DNA from 4 places in the Oceanobacillus alkalisoli genome. Region 1 is predicted to be linked to each of the others. Evidence: riboswitches for the same ligand, from Rfam matches in the RefSeq annotation. Region 1 holds a riboswitch; each other region holds the start of a gene.
The links. A riboswitch is a leader RNA that binds a small molecule or an ion and turns the genes downstream of it on or off. The one in region 1 is predicted to bind S-adenosylmethionine.
Positions count from the first base shown of each region.

Region 1 (5,215 bases):
GAGTCATTAAATGCGTATAAAAACTTACAAAAAGAAGGAAAAACCGAAGAAGAAATCATCGGTATCTTACAGAAAAAATCCCGTGATAATGGGCGAACACCAATGCAATGGTCGGCAAAAGACCAGGCCGGCTTTACAACGGGCACGCCTTGGATAGATGTAGCGGCTAACTATCCGGAAATTAATACAGAAAACGCACTAGAAGACCCGGATTCTATTTTTTATCATTATCAGCAGTTAATCGCGTTAAGGAAAAAGTATGACTGTATTACAAATGGAGATTACCAACTTCTTTTGGAAGAAGACCCGCAAATTTTTGCCTTTACAAGAAATTGGAATGGAGAAAGAATCCTTGTCGTCAATAATTTCTACGGGAAAGACGCAACGGTTGATTTGCAGTTAGAAAAGGCACAAGCGGCTCCGGAAATCTTGCTGTCCAACTATGAAGATTCACCGCAAAACCTGGAACAATTACAATTACGCCCATATGAGTCGATTGTTTATTATTGGAAGTGATGCACCTTGCAGAAGAAATATTTAATCATATACAACGATTTAGTTAGGAAAATCCAGGAAAGTGGATGGGCGATTGGGAACCTCTTGCCGTCAGAAAATGAGTTAGCTCGGGAATATGAAGCGTCCCGTGAAACGATTCGCAAGGCACTGGATCTTTTATCACAAAATGGCTATATTCAGAAAATCCAAGGAAAAGGATCGGTTGTTATTGATCGAAACAAGTTATCCTTCCCAGTCTCCGGAATTCAAAGTTATTCCGAACTGGCGGAGAAGTTAAATTTAAACAGCAGAACAATCGTGCACACCCTCAAGCGTCTGAAACCGGAAGACCAAAGGGAAGCGGCTAAATTTTTAAAGACGGACCCGACGGAATCGATTTGGAATGTTATTCGTACCCGGGAAATCGACGGGGAGAAGGTCATCCTTGATAAAGATTATTTCAATGAAACATACGTGCCGATGTTATCTGAGGAGATTTGCGAGACTTCCATCTATAACCATATTGAGAAGGAATTGAATCTGATGATCGGTTTTGCCAAGAAAGAAATTGTCGTTGAAACGCCGACAAAAGAAGACCACGAACTGTTAGACCTAGAAGGTTTCACAAATGTTGTAGTCATCCGAAGTCAGGTCCATTTAGAGGATACGAATCTATTTCAATTCACAGAGTCTAGGCACCGACCAGATAAGTTCCGATTTGTAGATTTTGCAAGAAGGGTAAAGGATTAGGGGGAAGCTTGAAAGAAGCTAGACGTCGTACAATCCTGCCCAATAGCCTGGGAGGTAGGGGGCGGTCTTATTTGAAAAAGCAGCACAACGTTTTTATTCCCCTCGTTGTGCTGCTTTTTAAGTATTACGGGAAAAGGAGTTATGTTAATGAACACAGAAAAAGAGAAAATGCTGGCGGGAGAAATGTATGATCCCGAAGATCCTGAATTAGTGAAAGATCGATTAGAAGCACGCCGCAACGTAAGGATCTATAACGAGACACTGGAAACCGAAATCGAAGAGCGGAAGGAATTATTAAAGGAATTGCTCGGCTCGACAGGCAAAGAAATCTATATGGAGCCCAACATCCGTTTTGATTACGGATATAATACATATGTAGGAGAAAACTTTTACGCAAATTTCGACTGTACGATTTTAGATGTTTGCGAAGTCCGAATTGGGGATAATTGCATGCTGGCCCCCGGCGTACAACTTTATACAGCGACACATCCGATTCAGCCAACGGAGCGAAATTCCGGAATGGAGTACGGAAAGCCGATTACGATCGGCGATAACGTCTGGATCGGTGGACGCTCCATTATCAATCCTGGGGTGACTGTAGGGGACAATGTTGTTATTGCCTCTGGTGCAGTAGTGACGAAGGATGTGCCGGACAATGTCGTTGTAGGAGGAAATCCCGCAAGCATTATCAAGCGAGTTTAAACAGTTGAGGCGCTTGGGGGCTTGTCCTTGCTCGCCCTACACGGCTGTTATTACCCAGTTACTTCCAACACTGAATGAAGTTTCGCATTATAAACGATGAGTCATAAAGGGAGTAAAAAACAAATACATAAGAAAAGGAACAATCGTCCGGATATTGCTTGTAAGAAGTAATCGGTGTTTACCCAGAGCCAAAAGTGAAGTAACCATTTATTTTACGGATATTGACTATATAAAGATATCTGAAGTTTCCTTTCAAAAAATCTTCGAGATTGTTTTATATAACAAGGAAGAGTATTTTTATCAACTGTCTTTTCATAATAAACCGGGTAATATAAAGTATCCTGTAAATTTAGTTTTCATGGGCTTTGCAAGTATATTAATCAAGTTTATAACTCATTAATAATCAAAACCTCTTGACAATTCAAATATCTGTATCTATAATTTATTCTAATTGAATGAAATCTTATCGAGAGAGGTGGAGGGACTGACCCTTTGAAGCCTCAGCAACCAGCAATTTTTTGTATGGTGCTAATTTCAGAAGAATACCTGGGTATTCTAAAGATGAGTTAAGCGTATTGGTATAGGATACATCATTGCCCTTCTCTCATCTTTTGATGGGAGGAGGGCTTTTTATATGGAAGGAGTGGAAAGATTTAACCCTAAAACCAAGTAAAACAATTAGAATAATTATATTTGAGGAGAGATGAATATGTCAGTGGACAAAACAAGTTCAATCAATACGAATCTAAGAAATGTTAAAGCAAGCAGCGAACGAATTGGTGTGTTAAAAAATGTTAATACAGTAAGAAAATTTTCTTTTACAATTGATGAACCGGTTAAATTAGGAGGGACTGATGAAGCGCCTACTCCAATGGAATATATTTTAGGTTCCTTTAACGGCTGTATCTTGATTGTTATCGAAACCATCGCAAAAGAAATTGATTTTGCATTTCATCGATTGAAGTCTGATTCGATTGGGACGATTGATCGTCGCGGAATGAAAGGGATAGATAATGTTAGTCCTCATTTCCAAGAGGTGATTAATACGATTTGGTTTGAAACCGACGAGAGCGAGCATCGAATAGAGGAATTGAAAGAAAAGGTGAAGGATAGATGTCCTGCCTACAATTTATTTAAGGATACAGGAATTCCGATATCATTAAACTGGATTAAGATAAAAGAAGGTGTAACCGAATGACTTCCTATGGTTTATGGTTAATTTTCTTTGCACTTGCTTATACAGCATTTTTATTGATAGCAGGACAAGTTTCCAGGAAAAAAGCTAACGCAACTGGGTATTTTGTTGGTGGGCGTACATTCAATAAGTGGATTGTAGCTTTTTGTATTACCGGGTTATTCTCGGGTTCTGCATTTATTTCTATTGTTGAACTTTCCTATCTTACAGGGATATCGGCAGTTTGGTATGGTGTCGCCGAAACGGTGCAAATATTAATTATTGCTTTTGTCATTATTGGACCATTTCGTGAAAAATTAGTCGTTACGGTATCTGGTTTAATTGGGGAGCGATATGGAAGAGCGGCGCTTGGAATTAGTGGAGCAATTACAGCTTTTGCATTTCCAATGTGGTCTGTCGCAACAGCGATTGCCTTTGCTTCGGCAGTCCACGTCTTTACAGGAATTACCTTATCTTTATCGATTGCATTTACGGCATTCCTTTTGTATCTATATTTGAAAGCTGGGGGGATGTGGTCCATTGCTTTTACGCAAACAATGAATTTCTTTGTTTTCATTATAATGTTCGCAATCGGTATCCTAGCATTCTTCATTAATCCTGGTTTAGATGGTTTGCGCGCTTTTGCGGTAACGAACCCGGAAATGTTTCAGTTGGGTGGAGCTGGAATACAAGTGATTGTGGCATGGTTCGGTACATTTCTCGTCAACGTCATCTTAGCACAGGCGGCTTTTCAAATGGCGTTATCATGTCGTACACCGGAAGAAGGACAAAAAGGATTGAAGATGGCAGCCGTTTTTGGGATTCCTTTTATTTTGCTTGGTGTCCTATTCGGTATTTCCGCAGCAATTGTGATACCGGACACGACCCTCGGGTTAGTAGCATTACCGCAGTATTTGATGCAAGTTCTCCCTGCGCCGCTCGTTGGATTATTTTTCCTTGGAATATGGGCTTGTGCTTTGAGTTGGGGTGCACCATGCCAATTTTCCGGAGCAACGAGCTTAGGGAAAGACGTTGGCCAAGCGATTTATCCGCACGCGACTCCAGAACAATTAGTCAAGTATACGCAGCGATCCTTATTGTTATTAACTGTGTTAATGATTGGATTTGGATTGCTCCGGACGGAACAAGCTGCATGGTGGAATATTTTAGCTTGGACGATGAGGAATTCTGCAACATTTGCACCAGTAGTAGCAGTCTTATTTTGGAGATTAGCAACAAAAGAAGCTGTAATAGGTTCTATGATTCTCGGATTTTTGTCCGGAATCTCATGGTACCATCTAGGCGGCTGGGCACCAAATGAATTTTATTATAATATCCATCCTGTTTGGATTGGAATGTCAGTTAATCTTAGTACATTAACGATTATCACATTATTGCAAAAGGCAAAGACACTTGAAGTGAAATTTACCTCTGTATCGAGGAAAGGGCTTTATGCTTTAATTGCGGGAGCATTCCTTTCAATAGGTCTACTGACGAATTATCAAGCGATTTACGATTATGGCTTACTGGGGATTTTCTTGTTTTCGATTCTTTTATGTTTATTTATCGCGACCATTATATTTATACCGTCGTCAAGAGATGAGTTGGAAGTAGGGAAATTAGCTCGGGCGAAGTAGGTTTAGGATTTGCGTACTTGTTGCTGTTTAAAAGGGGGAAAACAGGTCATTGAATTTTTTCAAGGGCTTGTTTTCTCATTGAATAGATTTCATGACCCCTCGAATCCATTTCTTCGATAATTTAAATGTCATTCTTGTATCGTTTTAGCTGCAACCTTTCGTTCTCCATAATAGGGTACCTGATGTACTGTTCCTTCCAGCTCTTGAAAATACTCTTTTGGTTCTCTTTGCTTATTAAAGAGCGGCGCAATCAAACCATAACGAAATAAAGCAATTTCTTCCCGCGTTTTTTCATCCATTGGATATGCCTCCTTTTTAGTAGAAGGACAACCTAATGAATTTCATAATACATATTTAATGCTGCACCATCACCATATGTAGTTGGTTCGTTCCCAACTACATATGGTGATGAAAAAGCCGACTTTGGTAATGATGAAATTCATTCAACCGGTTATCC
Region 1 is NZ_JAKNRA010000001.1:621,662-626,876, reverse strand. Features, by position in the region: gene treC (alpha,alpha-phosphotrehalase) at 1-516, shown strand, start outside; gene treR (trehalose operon repressor) at 523-1,245, shown strand; gene L3V42_RS02835 (maltose acetyltransferase domain-containing protein) at 1,393-1,947, shown strand; SAM riboswitch class I at 2,408-2,515, shown strand; gene L3V42_RS02830 (OsmC family protein) at 2,657-3,145, shown strand; gene L3V42_RS02825 (sodium:solute symporter family protein) at 3,142-4,758, shown strand; partial or broken gene L3V42_RS02820 (IS481 family transposase) at 4,896-5,057, opposite strand.

Region 2 (5,215 bases), on a different contig from region 1:
TTCGAGTAATTTCCTGTATACTCTTTTACACGACCGTCCTCCACTTCCCAAATCTTGTTCACTAGCTTGTCAAGCACATAACGGTCATGACTTACAAGCACAAGGGCACCATAGTAGTACGTTAATTCATCAATAAAAAACTGAGTTCCGTCTGCATCAAGATGTGTCGTCGGCTCATCCAGCAGTAAGCCTTCGTGATAATCGGAAAAAATTTGTGCCAGCTTCAATCTTGTCTGCTCCCCGCCGCTGAAGTGATCAATTGAAGTCTCCGGAATCGCTAATTTCCCGATCAATTCATAATCAACTTCACTTTGCTCCGGTTCCGACAATTGGTCAAAATAGGCAAAGTCTGCATGACGATGCACCTTGCCACGTGCTGGCTGAATCATTCCAGCAAGCAACTTCAATAACGTACTCTTTCCTGCACCATTTTTCCCGACGATTCCAATCCGATCAAACTGGTGGATTGCTAAACGTTCAATTTCTACTATCGTTTGGTCAAAATAAGTTAACGCTATATTTTCTAATTCAAAACATATTTTTTCCATCTTTGCTACCTCCCGAAATTGTTCTATTTCGTATCGATAGCTAGGATCGATACGAGCTCAAGTTTAGTGCGAGCTCGTATTAAAAGAATAATAACATTTGCATATAATTTTCCTCCTGTACTCCATCTTTCAGTAAAAAACGCACAAAAAAAGAAGGCAGAATAAGCCGCCTTCCTCTTGATAACAAATAACATATAAAAATGAAGATTAATGAAAAGGACAGACTAATCCCATTTACTCTGCTTAAATAAGCAAAGTCTTTGAACGTATTTAGTTACCGGTTCAAAGTTTGGAATCGTAGTCTCATTTTCATTCATTCTCCTTGACATTTAAGATTTATAGTTCCTATAATACATATTTCTATTAGAAAAATCAAATTCCCTTTATTAATCTTCCCAGATTTCCTTGGATAACTCAACGATAAAACGTAATTTCTCCCACTGCTGCTCTTCCGTTAATTTATTCCCGTGGTGGGTTGATGAGAACCCGCATTGGGGACTTAAACAAATCTGCTCCTTTGGAATATATTGTGTTGCTTCCTTAATCCGTGCTTTCAGCTCTTCCTTATCTTCAAGTTCACCTGATTTCGAAGTAACCAAGCCAAGCACCACTTGCGGCCCACCTTTAGGGATATGAGCGAGTGCTTTGAAATCCCCGGAACGCTCGTCATCATATTCCAGGAAGAATCCGTCCACTTTTTCTTTTGCAAGCAAGGTTGGTGCGATTAAATCATAACTACCACCGAACATGTATGTAGACTGGTAATTCCCACGGCATAAGTGCGTTGTAACGGTTAAATCCGCCGGTTTTTCATCTAACACTCCATTAATTACGCGGAGAGCTAAGTCAATGTATTGTTCTCTCGAGTAGCCTTCTTCTGGGAATTCCTTTTCCGGAGAAGAAAGCCCCGCAATATATACGTCATCCAATTGCAAGTAGCGGACTCCCGCATCGTAAAACGCTTGAATCGCATCCCGGTACGCTTGAATAACATCTTTTGCATAATCTTCAATATCAGAGTAAACCGTCTCATCGATCATACCAGGGTGGAACAACTGATTCGGGCTCGGAATTGTTTGTTTTGCGACTGCACGCCCATCGACGATTTGATTAAACACTTTAAAGTCCTCGATAAACGGATGGTTCGGGTTGAATGACACTTTTCCATTATTCCGAATCGTGTACTTTTCCGTTTCTACCCCTTTAAATTTATAACCATGCTCAGGAACATAACCTTCCACGCCATTTAAATGCTCAAGGAAATCAGTGTGCCAGAATCTGCGACGGAATTCTCCATCCGTTACAACCTCTAAACCAACTTCAATCTGCTTATCAACAATTCCGGTAATTTCCTCCGTTTCAATCGCATATAATTCCTCTGCTGAAATCTTGTTATTTTGAAAATCTGCCCTTGCTTGTTTAATCCGTTCTGGTCTTAATAAACTTCCAACATGATCTGCTCTGAATGGCGCTTTCGTAAGTGTTGTCATCATACTGCCCCTTTTCGTTATATTTTTTAACTAAATAAGAAAATCCCCTTCTTTAAAATAAGAAGAGGATTCTAGTATCGTGTCTACTCTTCTTATCTTCAAGCTTATAATGCTACTGGAATTAGCACAGTACATATAAATGTCTGTTGCTGAAGCTTCACAGGGCCAGTCCCTCCACTTCTCTCGATAAGAAAATTTGCTTATTAAGTTATTAGCTATACTCTACATAGCTTTTAGATAATTGTCAACCTTTATTTAATATTCGTTTCCTCAATCGGACGTGCCCGGTAAACAATAAAGGACAAGACGACAGCAACAAGCGTAATGATAAAGATAATAAAGTAGACATGTTCTACCGCAACAACCATCGCTTGACTTAGCGATTGGGCTGACGTTGGGTCCGCAACTCCTGCCAGATAACTTGCCTGTCTGGAGTTCAGAATACTAATAAATACGGAGACTCCAATTGCACCGCTTAATGGCTGCAGCGTAGACATAACAGCCGTACCGTGTGGATATAACCGCTTCGGCAGCTGGTTTAATCCATTCGTTTCAGCTGGCATCATCGTTGCAGATACGCTAAGCATAATGAGCATAAATCCAACGATTATTACCCAAGGCGGCGTATCAGCTGTCATTCGGCTGAACATAAACATCGTCCCGGCAAGCACAATTGTCGCAGGTATCATCATCACCCGAGGACCAACTTTATCGAATAAAGCGCCCATAAATGGGCTCATAATCCCGTTTAAAATACTTCCCGGGAGCAGCAGCATTCCAGCCATTGCTGGTGCAAGAGCCATTGGTCCCTGCATGAACACCGGTAAGATAAGTTCTGAGGCAAACATCGTCATCACAATAATAATGAACATGATTACTGCATGCGTGAACATCGGCAATTTGAACACGCGCAAGTCCATCAACGGTTCTTCCAGCTTAAATTGTCTGATGGCAAAGAGAATGATTCCAATCACCCCAATGATAATTGCAGTTAAAACATCACGTGTTAAAAACCCTGCCTCACTCTCTCCAACCGAGCTGAATCCGTATATTGTTGCACCAAAACCTACCGTTGAAAAGACAATGGAGAGCCAATCGATCTTCGGTTTCGTCACTTCCGATACATTCACCAAATATTTCAAGGCAAAAAGAATCGAAAATACAGCAAATGGGAGGACAGAGATAAATAAAAATCTCCAACCCAAGTAATCAACGATAACTCCCGAAAGTGTTGGTCCGATTGCAGGTGCAAACATAATAACTAACCCAACAATTCCCATGATTTTCCCTCTTTTATGTGGAGGATACACAAGTAAAAAGACGTTGAATATAATCGGCATCAACATTCCAGTACCGACCGCCTGAATCAACCGGCCAGTAAGCAAGACGGAAAATGTCGGCGCGATTGCCGCTATCGTTGTACCAATTGTAAAGACCGTCATCGTCCCAATGAAAAGCTGCCTTGTCGTAAACCATTGCATAAATAATGGAGATACTGGTATAACAATCCCCATCATTAACATAAATCCTGTTGCGACCCACTGTACAGTCGGTAGCGTAATACCGAACTCTGCCATTAACGTCGTGAGCGCAATATTCAACAGTGTCTCATTCAATATCGCGAAAAATGCTCCGATGATCAACGCTGCCATAAGCGGCAATGTTTTGACATTCGGATCTTCTGATAGAAATTCATAATTTTTTTCTTTTGATTTGCTCATTATTTTTACCTCTAATTTTATTTTAATGTATCGTATATCTATGTTTTTCAGTTACTTTTTCACATCAAAAGAATAATAAAATCTGCAAAAAAATTCCTCCTTCAATCGTTTGTTCAAAATAAAAAATCACAAGCAGCTGCCTGTGGTTGAAAGTAAGGGATACATCTTAAATACATGGGGGCCACTAAAACTAAAAAGGAAAGACAGAACAAAGCCGCCTTTCCACCAATGCATCGAATTATCCGTAGGGTTCATTATAAAGTATATAACTATTCCATAACTTGATATAAAATTATGAATAAAGGACAGACGTATCCCAATTACTCCGCAGCACAAACAGAGTCTTTGACCATATTCAATTATTGGTTCAAAGTTAGGAATTGTTGTCTCATTTTTTCAGTAATGCTCCTTCTTCTTGTAAAAATCATTCTTATTATAATCGGTCATTCAGAATGTGTCAAGGTACATTTCCTGCACTTTCTCAAGGTCATCGACAAGTAGGTTCATTTCTTCCTGGCTCAATCGGATAGGCAGTTGATCATACAACGTAATGACGTGGTCTTCTGTATCTTTTTGGTGGTTTTTCAGATAATGATAAAGCCTTTCTAACTGTTTTTCATTTATCGTTGTTTGTGTCGTTAGATGTTTTATTTTTTGTATAGAAAACTCATTCGCATTGCCGTCAAATTCTCCTGATATAATCTTTCCTGACAGGAACATATCATCACCTCAGAGTCATTTGATCAAGCTAGTATTAATAATAGCTTAACCAAAGGTTTCGATTGTTATTAACTCAACCCCCAACACCTGATAATAAAAAAGAGAATTAGTAATTGCTTTCATTCAGCGTGAGTGTTTTGTTTTAGGATCCGCAGTCCAGACACCCCTCGCTTTCTAGAGCAGCTGATGAGTTTCCTCGGAAGAAGTTCGTCATTCAGGGATGGTGCGCAATTTTTAGTTAGCGTGCAAGGCTGTCCGGGGGCGGTGCGCAATTTTCGGTTAGCGTGCGAGGCTGTCCGGGGACGGTGCGCAATTTTCGGTTAGCGTGCGAAGCTGTCCAGGGGCGGTGCGCAATTTTCGGTTAGCGTGCGAGGCTGTCCAGGGGCGGTGCGCAATTTTCGGTTGGCGTGCGAAGAGGGATACTATTTGGTATTCTAACTAGTGCACTGTTCAAGCAGGCTGAAGGATGAACTACGGATTATTCATGATTCGTATAGCCCTTTTACTTATTTCTTACCTGGTGGCTGTAAAAAAACAAACATGGCTATTAGCTGGATTTAATGAAAAAAACATTAAGAATAAATTTTTATTAGGGAAAATCACAGGCGGACTATTCTTTCTGCTTTTAGGTTTTTCAGTAATGATTCATAGCTTTATTGATTATCCACACGAAGCAACTGTTCTTGTAGTTGCGATGCTGGTTCTATTATCCATTACCTATCTAGTTATTAATAGA
Region 2 is NZ_JAKNRA010000005.1:88,027-93,241, forward strand. Features, by position in the region: gene L3V42_RS08970 (Msr family ABC-F type ribosomal protection protein) at 1-548, opposite strand, end outside; gene L3V42_RS08975 (5-methyltetrahydropteroyltriglutamate--homocysteine S-methyltransferase) at 935-2,041, opposite strand; SAM riboswitch class I at 2,128-2,231, opposite strand; gene L3V42_RS08980 (MDR family MFS transporter) at 2,290-3,759, opposite strand; gene L3V42_RS08985 (hypothetical protein) at 4,207-4,479, opposite strand; gene L3V42_RS08990 (DUF3784 domain-containing protein) at 4,946-5,215, shown strand, end outside.
Region 2: another riboswitch for S-adenosylmethionine. It lies ahead of L3V42_RS08975 (5-methyltetrahydropteroyltriglutamate--homocysteine S-methyltransferase); the one in region 1 lies ahead of L3V42_RS02830 (OsmC family protein).

Region 3 (5,215 bases), 290 kb from region 1:
ATTGGTAAATATCTGTCCAAGTATTGCATAATTCTTCGGTTCGGTAGTTCCAATAGTCCAAGTGAAATCGATTCCTGTCGCAAAATAATATCCCCGTTTTCCACGACTTCCGGTTCAAAGCGCATGGAAAGAGGAACGGTGGTTGAGAAAACCGGAAGTTCACCGATTAAATGCACATCCTCCTCTAACTCAATGCGGTACTTATGACGCGTATTTTCAGTTAAATGTTCAATATATGCGTTAATCAAGCTATTTAAATTTTCCTTGGATGTCCGGACGACGAATTCGGAGCTTTCCTGTTTCACTTTTTCTGTTTCGCTAGGCAGTTCCACATCTTCCGCCGGCCAAAAAATCAAGCTGATAAGCAGCAGGAAGCCGGCAATATTTAACGCTAGAATCAGGAAAAAACCTTTTTTCCAATTTAGTTTTGGTTTATGCTTATCGGTTCTTGTCATGAGTCAACCTTCTTCTCTAGAAATATAGTCTAACACGCGCTCTGCCATCAAATAATAACCAGCATAATTTGGGTGAAAATTATCATCGGCAAATATAGGATCCTCATTCCCGGCAAATAAATCGATGATCGGGATGAACGTAATATTATCCATTTCGTTCGCCAAGCTGCTTCCTGTCTCATTCCAGGTATTTACAATCTGATTTAATTCCTCGATATCTTGGAAATACCTTTCAAAGGGATTGTAAATTCCGAGCAGATAAATATCGGCATTCGAATTAATGTCAGAGAGCGTTTCAAGAATTTCCTCAAGCCGTTCTTCGTAATCGCTATGTTCTTGAATGAAGTCTTCTATTTCCAGGTTTGTAATATTTTCCTTCGCCACTTCCATAATGTCATTCGCACCAATTGTGACAAGAACAATATTCGCTTCTTCCAGCGCTTCAATGATTTCAGGTTGCCCTAAACGGATTAAAAGCTGATCCGTCCGGTTACCAGGTATACCAAAGTTTTCAAATGTCGCAATTTCTTCTTCCTGGTTTAATGAGCGTTCTAAAATTCCTACATAACCGCCGCTATTTGTCGTATCACCGACTCCGCGGGTGAGTGAATCCCCAATCGCGACTATTTTTACTTCACGCTGAAAAATCCTTCCGAACGTATCTTTAACGACGTGGGATAGCCGTTGGGAAAAGCTGTTTTCTTCCTCTGCCGTTTCCTCTACCTCATCCTGGTCATCTTGAATTGGTTCAGTTTCTTCCATTAATTCTTCTTCGTTCTCCTCAGGGATTAAAGGCTGGTTTAATGCCGGGGGCTGACTATCTATATAATAAAGTATTCCTATTGTTAAAAGAATGATTGCAAAAAGGATAAATAATATTTTTTTCATCGTATCACACCTATAATCTGTCTACTACCAGTATAAAACGTGGATTTAATTTGTCTACTATTCTCTACTTACCCTATTATACTACTCCTAAAAAACTTAAGTTAAACAAGAGGAAGGGAGGAGACAAAAAAAGAAACGAACGCACCTGGCATTCGTTTCTTTCTGAAAGCTCCATTTCTATATTTCAATTGTCTCTTTTGCTGCTTTACTGCCGCGAATACGGTCCAATTCACTCGCAATGGACTTGCTTTCAACCACCTGAATGCCTGCAGCTTGCGCATGTTCAGCTGTAGCGTCATCAGCGTTAGTTTCAAGCCAAAGAATCTTGCTTTCTTTATTGATAAGCTGCTCGATGATTTCTTTTGGAAGCTCCTCTGCGTTTACGACAAGTGCATCAAGGGATCCGGAAACATCGCTCAATTGTTCCGCATTTTCAACAGCTATTACTTCAAAACCGTAGTTCCTTAGTTTTTTCTCTGTCGCATCTTCAACGCCAGCAACCGCAATTGCTTTCTTGCGTAACCCTTCTGAACGATCAAAAGGCGAATGGAGCAGCCAGTTTACTGCATCTTCTGCTGTCGGTGTGATTTGCGGTGCCTCGCCAGTTGCTTTTGCAATTGCTTGGTCAAGGTCTTTTAAAATATCTTTTGTTGATTCAAGACCAATTGACAAGCGGACGAGTTCTTCCGGTGTACCGCTCTTTTTCAAATCTTCCGCATTTAGCTGCTGGTGTGTCGTTGAAGCAGGGTGGATGATCAAGGATTTCGAATCTCCAACGTTTGCCACATGGGACCAAAGCGTAATGCTATCGATGAGTTTACGTCCCGCTTCCCGACCACCTTTAATACCGAATGTAATGATGGAACCTGCACCGCGTTTTAAATATTTCTTCCCTAATTCATAGGAAGGGTGCTCTTCAAGACCTGGATAGTTGACCCATTCTACTGCCGGATGGTTTTTCAAATAAGAGACGACATCTTTCGTATTCTCCAAGTGACGGTCGATTCGCACTTGTAAAGACTCAAGCCCTTGGATGAACGTGAAAGCACTCTTTGGACTTAATGAAGCACCAATGTCACGTAATAGTTGGACACGTAACTTTGTTGCAAATGCAGCTGGTCCAACGTCAACGTATTTTAAGCCTTTATAGCTCTCGTCCGGTGTTGTGAACTCAGGGAAACGCGGGTTATCCCAGTTGAAGCGTCCACCGTCTACAACGACTCCACCAATAGTTGTACCGTGACCGCCAATCCATTTCGTTGCGGAATGGATGACGATATCGGCACCCCAGCTAATTGGTTTTGTAATGAATGGGGTTGCGAACGTGTTGTCGATGATGAGCGGGAGTCCATTTTCATGTGCGATTTCGGCAACTGCTTCAATATCGAATACGTTTAAGCTCGGGTTCGTGATCGTTTCACCGAAGATTGCTTTCGTGTTGTCGGTAATTGCTGCACGGAAATTCTCTGGGTTTGTCCCGTCGACTAGTTTGAAGTTGATTCCGTATTTTGGCAATGTATTCAGGAAAAGGTTATACGTTCCACCGTAAAGGTTGCTATCTGCAATAATTTCGTCACCTGTTCCAGCGATATTTAAAATAGCGAGTGTAATGGCAGCCATTCCAGAAGATGTTGCTACTGCTCCAACACCATCTTCAAGATCTGAGATTCGTTGTTCAAAAGCTGCCACCGTCGGGTTCGTGATCCGTGTGTAGACGTTTCCTGGAGTTGTAAGTCCAAAAACACCCTGCGCATGCTCTGTACTTGGGAAAACGTAGGAAGTTGTTTCGTAAATAGGTACTGCTCTTGCTCCGGAAGCTGAATCTGGCTCCTCTTGACCTGCGTGAAGGGCTTGTGTTTCTAAATCGAAAATATTGAATTCTGACATTGTATTTCCTCCTTGGTTTTTTAAAATATGTAGTTCGTTTGTTCTGGAGAGAGGGATAATGAAAACGCCCTCTTCCTTAAGAAGAGGGCGTATAGTTTACTATACATGTCCTCTTCTTATCTTCCAGATCAGGTTAGATCTGTAGGAATTAGCACCATTAAAAGTAAAAGTTGCTTACTTCAAGGTTGCCGGGCTTCATCGGGCCTAATCCCTCCGCCGCTCTTGATAAGAAGATTTCTAACTTAAAATTTTCAGGAAAAGCGCTAACTGCGCTACTTGAAAATCTTTTATAAATTTACTGATGATTATAACGCCTTCCTCAACCGAATGTCAACCCCTTTAGTTGGTTTTCTTAAAAAAGATTTTAGCGTGGGGACAGATGGAGACAAGGGGGTCAGAGATCTTGTCCCAGGCGTCGCGGGACATTGGGGTCAGAGAAACTGTCCCGCTGGTGACTGGGACAAATGCTCTGACCCCAAGACCCTAAGCAAAGTTTTTCCTCAGTTTTATGTTTTTGCACGTTTTTTTGCTGGGTGATGATAAACCGAACTTAAATAAAGAATGAGTGCAAACCAGATAAATAAGAAGGCGATAAAATTTTCCATTGAAAAAGGTTCATGATAGACGAACACACCGAGGAAAAGCATCATTGTCGGTGTGATAAATTGTAAGATCCCTACCATGGATAATGGAATTGCCCTGGCACCACTTGCAAATAATAAAAGAGGAATCGCAGTGGCAATTCCTGCTCCGACAAGTAACAGATTTGTCCCTGAAATAGCTGGTGAGAGTGTGAAAGCTTGAGCCGGAAGCAGGAAAAGATAGCCTGCTGCAATCGGGGTGACAAGCATTGTTTCAACCGTAAGCCCGTGAGTTGCACTAATGTTGATTTTCTTTTTTAACAGACCGTAAATTGCAAAGCTTGTAGCAAGGGCAAGAGAGACCCAAGGGAATACGCCGCTAGAAATTGTCAGATAGAGAACACTTACGATACAGAGCAAAAAAGCGAACCCTTGCCGCATCGTAACTTGTTCCCTTAAGACGACAATACCTAAGAAAATGCTCATTAATGGATTAATATAATAGCCGAGACTTGCTTGGAGGACGTATCCATTCGCGACTGCCCAAATAAATAAAAACCAATTGGTCGAGATGAGGACGGAAGCAGCTGCAATAGCTAATAAGTTCTTGGGATTTCGTAATAAACTCTGGCACGTAGCGAGGAATGACCAAAATTGCTTGAGTGTGAGCAGTAAAGCGATCATGAAAATGAACGACCAGACAATCCGATGGGCGAGCGTTTCCATCGGATTCACATGGTCAAGAAGTTTCCAGTATATGGTCAAGAAACCCCAGAGCAAATACGCGCTAAGCGTATATAGCGTACCTAACTTCATCTCCTTTGACTCCATCGCCACAACCTCCTTCCGATTCCTCTGTTAAGTATAAAAACAATATTAAGACTAATTACGCAAAAACTCAAGAATCGGGACACGGGGTCAGAGGTTTTGTCCCGGCTATCGTGGCGGGACATTGGGGTCAGTGTAGCCGTCCCACTGGGACAAATGCTCTGACCCCAAGTCCCACTTCCAACTATAGAAACCGCTTTCATTAAAGGCGTTTTTCTTGTATGCTAGTAATAGAAGTAATGCTTCATGAATTGTCATATTTTCGAGTAGGAGAATAAAGGGGAGGAAGCACATGGCAAACAAATATCAGAGATTTGAAACGGCAGTGATTCACGAGGGATATGATGAGTTGGAAATGCTCGGAAGTCTTTCCGTTCCACTCTTTCAAACATCCACCTATGTCTTTAATTCGGCGGAACAAGGCGAAAGACGCTTTAGCGGGGAAGAGGAAGGATTCGTTTATTCTCGTTTAGGAAATCCGACTGTTCGTGTTCTCGAGGAGCGGATTGCCCGGCTTGAAAATGGGGAGAAAGGTCTTGCGTTTGCTTCGGGTATGGCGGCTGTTTCAGCTGTTTT
Region 3 is NZ_JAKNRA010000001.1:907,834-913,048, reverse strand. Features, by position in the region: gene L3V42_RS04100 (YpmS family protein) at 1-455, opposite strand, end outside; gene L3V42_RS04095 (SGNH/GDSL hydrolase family protein) at 459-1,343, opposite strand; gene L3V42_RS04090 (PLP-dependent aspartate aminotransferase family protein) at 1,521-3,230, opposite strand; SAM riboswitch class I at 3,344-3,462, opposite strand; gene rarD (EamA family transporter RarD) at 3,737-4,642, opposite strand; gene megL (methionine gamma-lyase) at 4,932-5,215, shown strand, end outside.
Region 3: another riboswitch for S-adenosylmethionine. It lies ahead of L3V42_RS04090 (PLP-dependent aspartate aminotransferase family protein); the one in region 1 lies ahead of L3V42_RS02830 (OsmC family protein).

Region 4 (5,215 bases), 170 kb from region 1:
TATTATTCATCCCTGCCGAATGGCCGAAACCACGGACGAATCATTGGGTCAGCCTGCAACTAGCCCGTGCGATTGAAAATCAGATGTATGTCGTATCATCCAACAATGTCGGTACATTAAACGGAGTTGAATATACCGGAGCTTCTCTAATTGTTGACCCCTGGGGCGACGTACTAGCAAAAGGTTCAGAAGATAAAGAAGAAACATTACGAGGCACCATCCATCCAGAAAGAGTAACAGAAGTAAGAAAAAGCGTTCCAATTTTTGAAAGCCGTGTCCCGGAATTATATTAATAAACTGCCTGTTGCTTTCATACAGCGTAAATAATTTGCTCATTCTCTTGAAATGCTCTCTAATCACCGTTCAGTTGCTCGGTGGACGGATGCGCATCCTTAGGCACGGCTAGAGCTCCTCGGGCTGCCGCCCTGCGGGGTCTCCAGGCTCGTGCTGTTCCCGCAGGAGTCACCGTCCACCGGGCAACTGAACTGGTAAGACGGTTATTTTAAATAGAAATTATTCCGTCGCGATAAGGATTCAACTCCTGGAATATTAAACAGTAATCTAAATTCGACCTTTCCTGGGAGCAGTCCAGACACCTCGAGACTTCTGCGGGAGGATAGGCCTGGCGAGACCCCGCAGCGCGATAGCGCGAGGGGGCTTGCCGGCCGCTCAGCAGGTGCGAGAAGTGTCTGGACTGCGGACCTCCAGAAGAGAGTTTTGGACACTTACGCTGTATGAAAGTAATCAACAGCTTTATAAAGGAATAATTAGTTATTTCATGGCGCAAAAGTTGAGTAAATAAACGAATAAAGAGGTTATGTCAATGGAATTTTCGAATCGCTTAAAGGAGTTGCCTGTTCAATTTTTCGCAACTCTCGTAGAAAAAGTGACAAAAGCATACGCAGAAGGCCGCGATGTTATTAATTTAGGGCAAGGGAACCCAGATCAGCCGACACCAACCCATATTGTAGAAGCTTTACAAAAAGCGGCGGCAGATCCAAATTCACATCAATACTCACCGTTTCGCGGTACAGTGGAATTGAAGCAAGCAGCAGCTGACTTTTATAAACGGGAATACAATGTCGAACTCGACCCGGAAACAGAAGTCGCTGTTTTATTCGGTACAAAAATCGGTTTAGTCGAATTACCCCTCGCCTTAATGAATGAAGGAGAGATGATGTTACTGCCGGACCCTGGCTATCCAGACTATCTGTCTGGTGTGAAGCTTGCGAATGTGCGGCATGAAGTGATGCCATTACTTCATGAAAATGCATTTCTGCCAGACTATGACAAGCTAACGCCGAAACAGCTAGAAGAAGCGAAATTATTATACTTAAATTATCCGAATAATCCTACGGGAGCTATTGCTTCTAAGGAATTTTTCGAAAAGACGGCACAGCTAGGCCGGGAACACGGCATTGGAATCGTTCATGATATTGCGTACGGTGCGATTGGCTTTGACGGGAAGAAACCGGTTAGTTTTCTTGAGGCAGCAGGTGCGAAAGATATCGGGATTGAGCTGTATACGTTATCGAAAACATATAATATGGCCGGCTGGCGTGTTGGCTTTGCGGTCGGGAATGCGAAAATGATTGAAGCGATCAATCTCTTGCAAGACCATTTATTTGTTAGTCTGTTCCCAGCTGTACAACATGCGGCAGCAATTGCTTTAACCGAGGAACAGTCAAGCGTAAAAAGGTTAGTCGAGTTATATGAGAACAGGAGAAATACATTAATTGCAGCATGTAAACGTATTGGCTGGGAAGTAGAGGCTCCTAGTGGATCGTTCTTTGCCTGGCTGCCGGTTCCAGAAGAATATACGAGTGAAGAGTTTGCCGACTTGCTGTTGGACGAAGCGGATGTGGCCGTTGCTGCAGGAAATGGCTTCGGTGCATACGGGGAAGGTTATATCCGGGTTGGCTTACTCGTTGACGAAGCACGTTTGAAGGAAGCAATCGAACGGATTGAAAAACTGAATATTTTCCCTGACCGAAAAGGTGAAGAAATTAAAAGTTGACGGAATACGATTTTTGCTGTACTCTATATCAATAGAATTAAATAGCTTATATCTCTTATCAAGAGTAGCTGAGGGACTGGCCCGTTGAAGCTCGGCAACCTTTTTATGGTCAACATAAAACAGGTGCTAATTCCAGCAAAACGTCATGTTTTGAAAGATGAGAGAGGACAACTTGCATACATACAAGCCTCTCTTTCTTTGTAAAAAAGAGAGGCTATTTTAATACAAAAAATGTATCACCGACTATTTTTATATCTGGAGACGATTTGGAAGGGAAAGATAGATAGATGATCAAATTAGATAACATCACGAAGATATTCCCATCTAAGAATGGGGATGTGGCAGCAGTCAATAATGTCAGCCTTCATGTGGAAAAAGGTGAAATCCACGGTGTCATTGGTTACAGTGGTGCCGGAAAAAGTACGTTGATCCGGCTCGTCAATTTACTGGAAAAGCCAAACAGCGGAACGGTAACGATCAATGGTACAGAGCTAACAGCTTTATCAAATGAAAACTTGCGGAAAACACGCCAGAAGATCGGCATGATTTTCCAGCATTTCAATTTGATGAAGACTGCCACCGTTTATGAGAACGTGGCAACTCCGCTTAAACTTCTCGGCTACAACAAAGAAGAAGTGAAGAAACGTGTCGAAAAATATTTGGAGATTGTTGATTTAGGAGACAGAAAGAACAATTACCCATCTCAACTCTCTGGTGGACAAAAGCAACGGGTCGCCATTGCGCGTGCATTATCACAGGAACCGGAAATTCTGCTGAGTGACGAAGCGACAAGTGCCCTTGACCCCGAAACAACCAATTCCATTCTTGATTTACTCCTTAAGATTAATGAAGAACTTGGAATAACGATCTTACTCATTACCCATGAGATGAGTGTAATCCAGAAGATTTGTGACGGTGTAACGGTTCTAGAAAATGGGGAAATTGTCGAACAGCGCTCCACCATCGAATTATTCACCGATCCTCGTCATAAAACGACAAAGCGGTTTTTAGATACCATTTCGCAGCGTAAATTATCTGCATCCCTCATCAGCCAATTGAAACTAAATGGTACGGTGACAAGCCTGACCTTTATCGGGGAAAGTGCTGGGGAGCCGCTGCTCGCACAAGTAATTGAAAAGTTTAACGTAAAGCCGAATATTTTAACGGCAAATATTATGGAATTGAAAAACGGTATCGTCGGAAATCTGATCCTTCATCTTATCGGCGAACCGGAACAAATCAACGCCTCCTTGAAGTTCTTAAACGAACAAGGGGTCGCGACAGAAGAAGTGGAGGGAGAATAAAATGGGAAACTTTATCGAACAATGGCTGCCAATTATTGGACAAGCCGTCATGGAAACATTTCAAATGGTCATCATCTCACTGTTTTTCGCGATCTTAATCGGAGTGCCATTAGGAATACTCGTTGTGCTGACGCGACCAGGCCAATCATTGGAAAATAAGTTCGTCTATCAATTCCTGAACTTAGTAATTAACATCGTCCGCTCGATTCCGTTTATTATTTTATTATTCTTCATCCTGCCATTTACAAAATTCTTGGTCGGAACAACAATTGGAGTACAAGGCGTTATCGTGCCGCTTGTTATTTATACAGCGCCATACCTTGCACGCTTACTGGAAAGCTCGCTCCTTGAAGTAGATAGCGGAATTATTGAAGCATATAAAGCAATGGGGATTAAAACGCATAAAATTATTTGGAGCGTCATGCTCCGGGAAGCCCGTCCATCGATCATCTTAGGCTTAACGATTGTAACGATCAGCTTGATCGGTGCAACCGCAATGGCCGGCCTCGTTGGAGCAGGCGGACTCGGTGACTTGGCATATCGTTTCGGTCACTTGCGTTATGAAGTGGACGTCATGTATGCGACGGTCTTTATCTTGATCATCCTTGTTCAAGGAATCCAGTCTCTCGGTAACCGGATTGCTGCACGTCTCAAGAAGGATTAATGGGAAGAAGAAAGCTCAACTTTTAAGGGGGGAGAGGTCTTGACGACTACGACAAAGACGACAGACGCATTTATTGCGAACTTGGAGATAGAGGAAGACTTTCCTTTTCGTGTGGAAGAGTTAGAGGCAAAAGCGAAAGAGAAAATGTCGAAAAACGCATTTGGCTACACCCGTTCTGGAGGCGGAGGGGAGGAGACATTGCGGAAAAACATCGCATCGTTCGAGAAGTATTCGATTGTTCCCCAATATTTAAATGATGTTTCGAATGTGGACACGACTATAGAATTATTTGGTCATACGTACCGTCATCCATTCTTGCTTGCTCCGATCGGGATGCTTAAAACAACGCATGAAGAGGCAGAACTTGCGGTTGCAAAAGCAGCTGCAAAACTGGATGTACCTTATATCCAAAGCACCGTTTCCAGTTACTCGATCGAGGAAGTAAAGGAAGTTTCAGGAAATAGTCCGAAATGGTTCCAGCTGTACTGGTCCAATAACGAAGCTATTTCCTTTAATATGGTAAAACGTGCAGAAGAAGCAGGCTATCAAGCAATCGTTCTAACGGTTGATACGACAATGTTTGGCTGGCGTGAAGAAGATATGAGCAACCGTTTCTCCCCGCTGAAAGCAGGTTACGGGAAAGCGAATTATATTACAGATGAAGTCTTCCGCTCCACTTTAAAGCAGGACGATGAGGCATCTGTTGTGGAAGAGATTTTGCAAAATATTTATCATCCGACACTAAGCTGGAAGCATGTTGCCGAGCTGAAGAAACGCACGTCCCTTCCAATTTTACTAAAAGGAATCTTGCACCCGACAGATGCAAGACTTGCAATTGAAAGTGGTGTTGATGGCATTATCGTCTCAAACCATGGTGGCCGGCAGCTGGATGGCGTTATCTCTAGCATTGACGCGCTTCCTGCCATTCTGGAAGAAGCAGGGGGAGAAGTTCCAATTTTAATCGATAGTGGGATTCGCCGCGGCGCAGATGTCGTGAAAGCACTTGTGCTCGGTGCGGACGCCGTCTTACTCGGCAGACCTTATGCATATGGTTTAGCTCTCGGCGGACAAGCTGGAGTTGAAAAAGTACTCACCAACTTTATTCAGCAGTCGAGATCATCCCTTGCTCTTGCAGGTGCATCTAGTGTGAAAGCAGCCCGCAATATTCATATTGTGAAAGATTAAGCGAAGAGAGCGAAAAGGAGACCGTTAGCATGACTTCAGCAATTG
Region 4 is NZ_JAKNRA010000001.1:794,298-799,512, reverse strand. Features, by position in the region: gene L3V42_RS03585 (carbon-nitrogen family hydrolase) at 1-293, shown strand, start outside; gene L3V42_RS03580 (pyridoxal phosphate-dependent aminotransferase) at 824-2,017, shown strand; SAM riboswitch class I at 2,070-2,181, shown strand; gene L3V42_RS03575 (methionine ABC transporter ATP-binding protein) at 2,305-3,321, shown strand; gene L3V42_RS03570 (methionine ABC transporter permease) at 3,323-3,985, shown strand; gene L3V42_RS03565 (alpha-hydroxy-acid oxidizing protein) at 4,025-5,170, shown strand; gene L3V42_RS03560 (iron-containing alcohol dehydrogenase family protein) at 5,200-5,215, shown strand, end outside.
Region 4: another riboswitch for S-adenosylmethionine. It lies ahead of L3V42_RS03575 (methionine ABC transporter ATP-binding protein); the one in region 1 lies ahead of L3V42_RS02830 (OsmC family protein).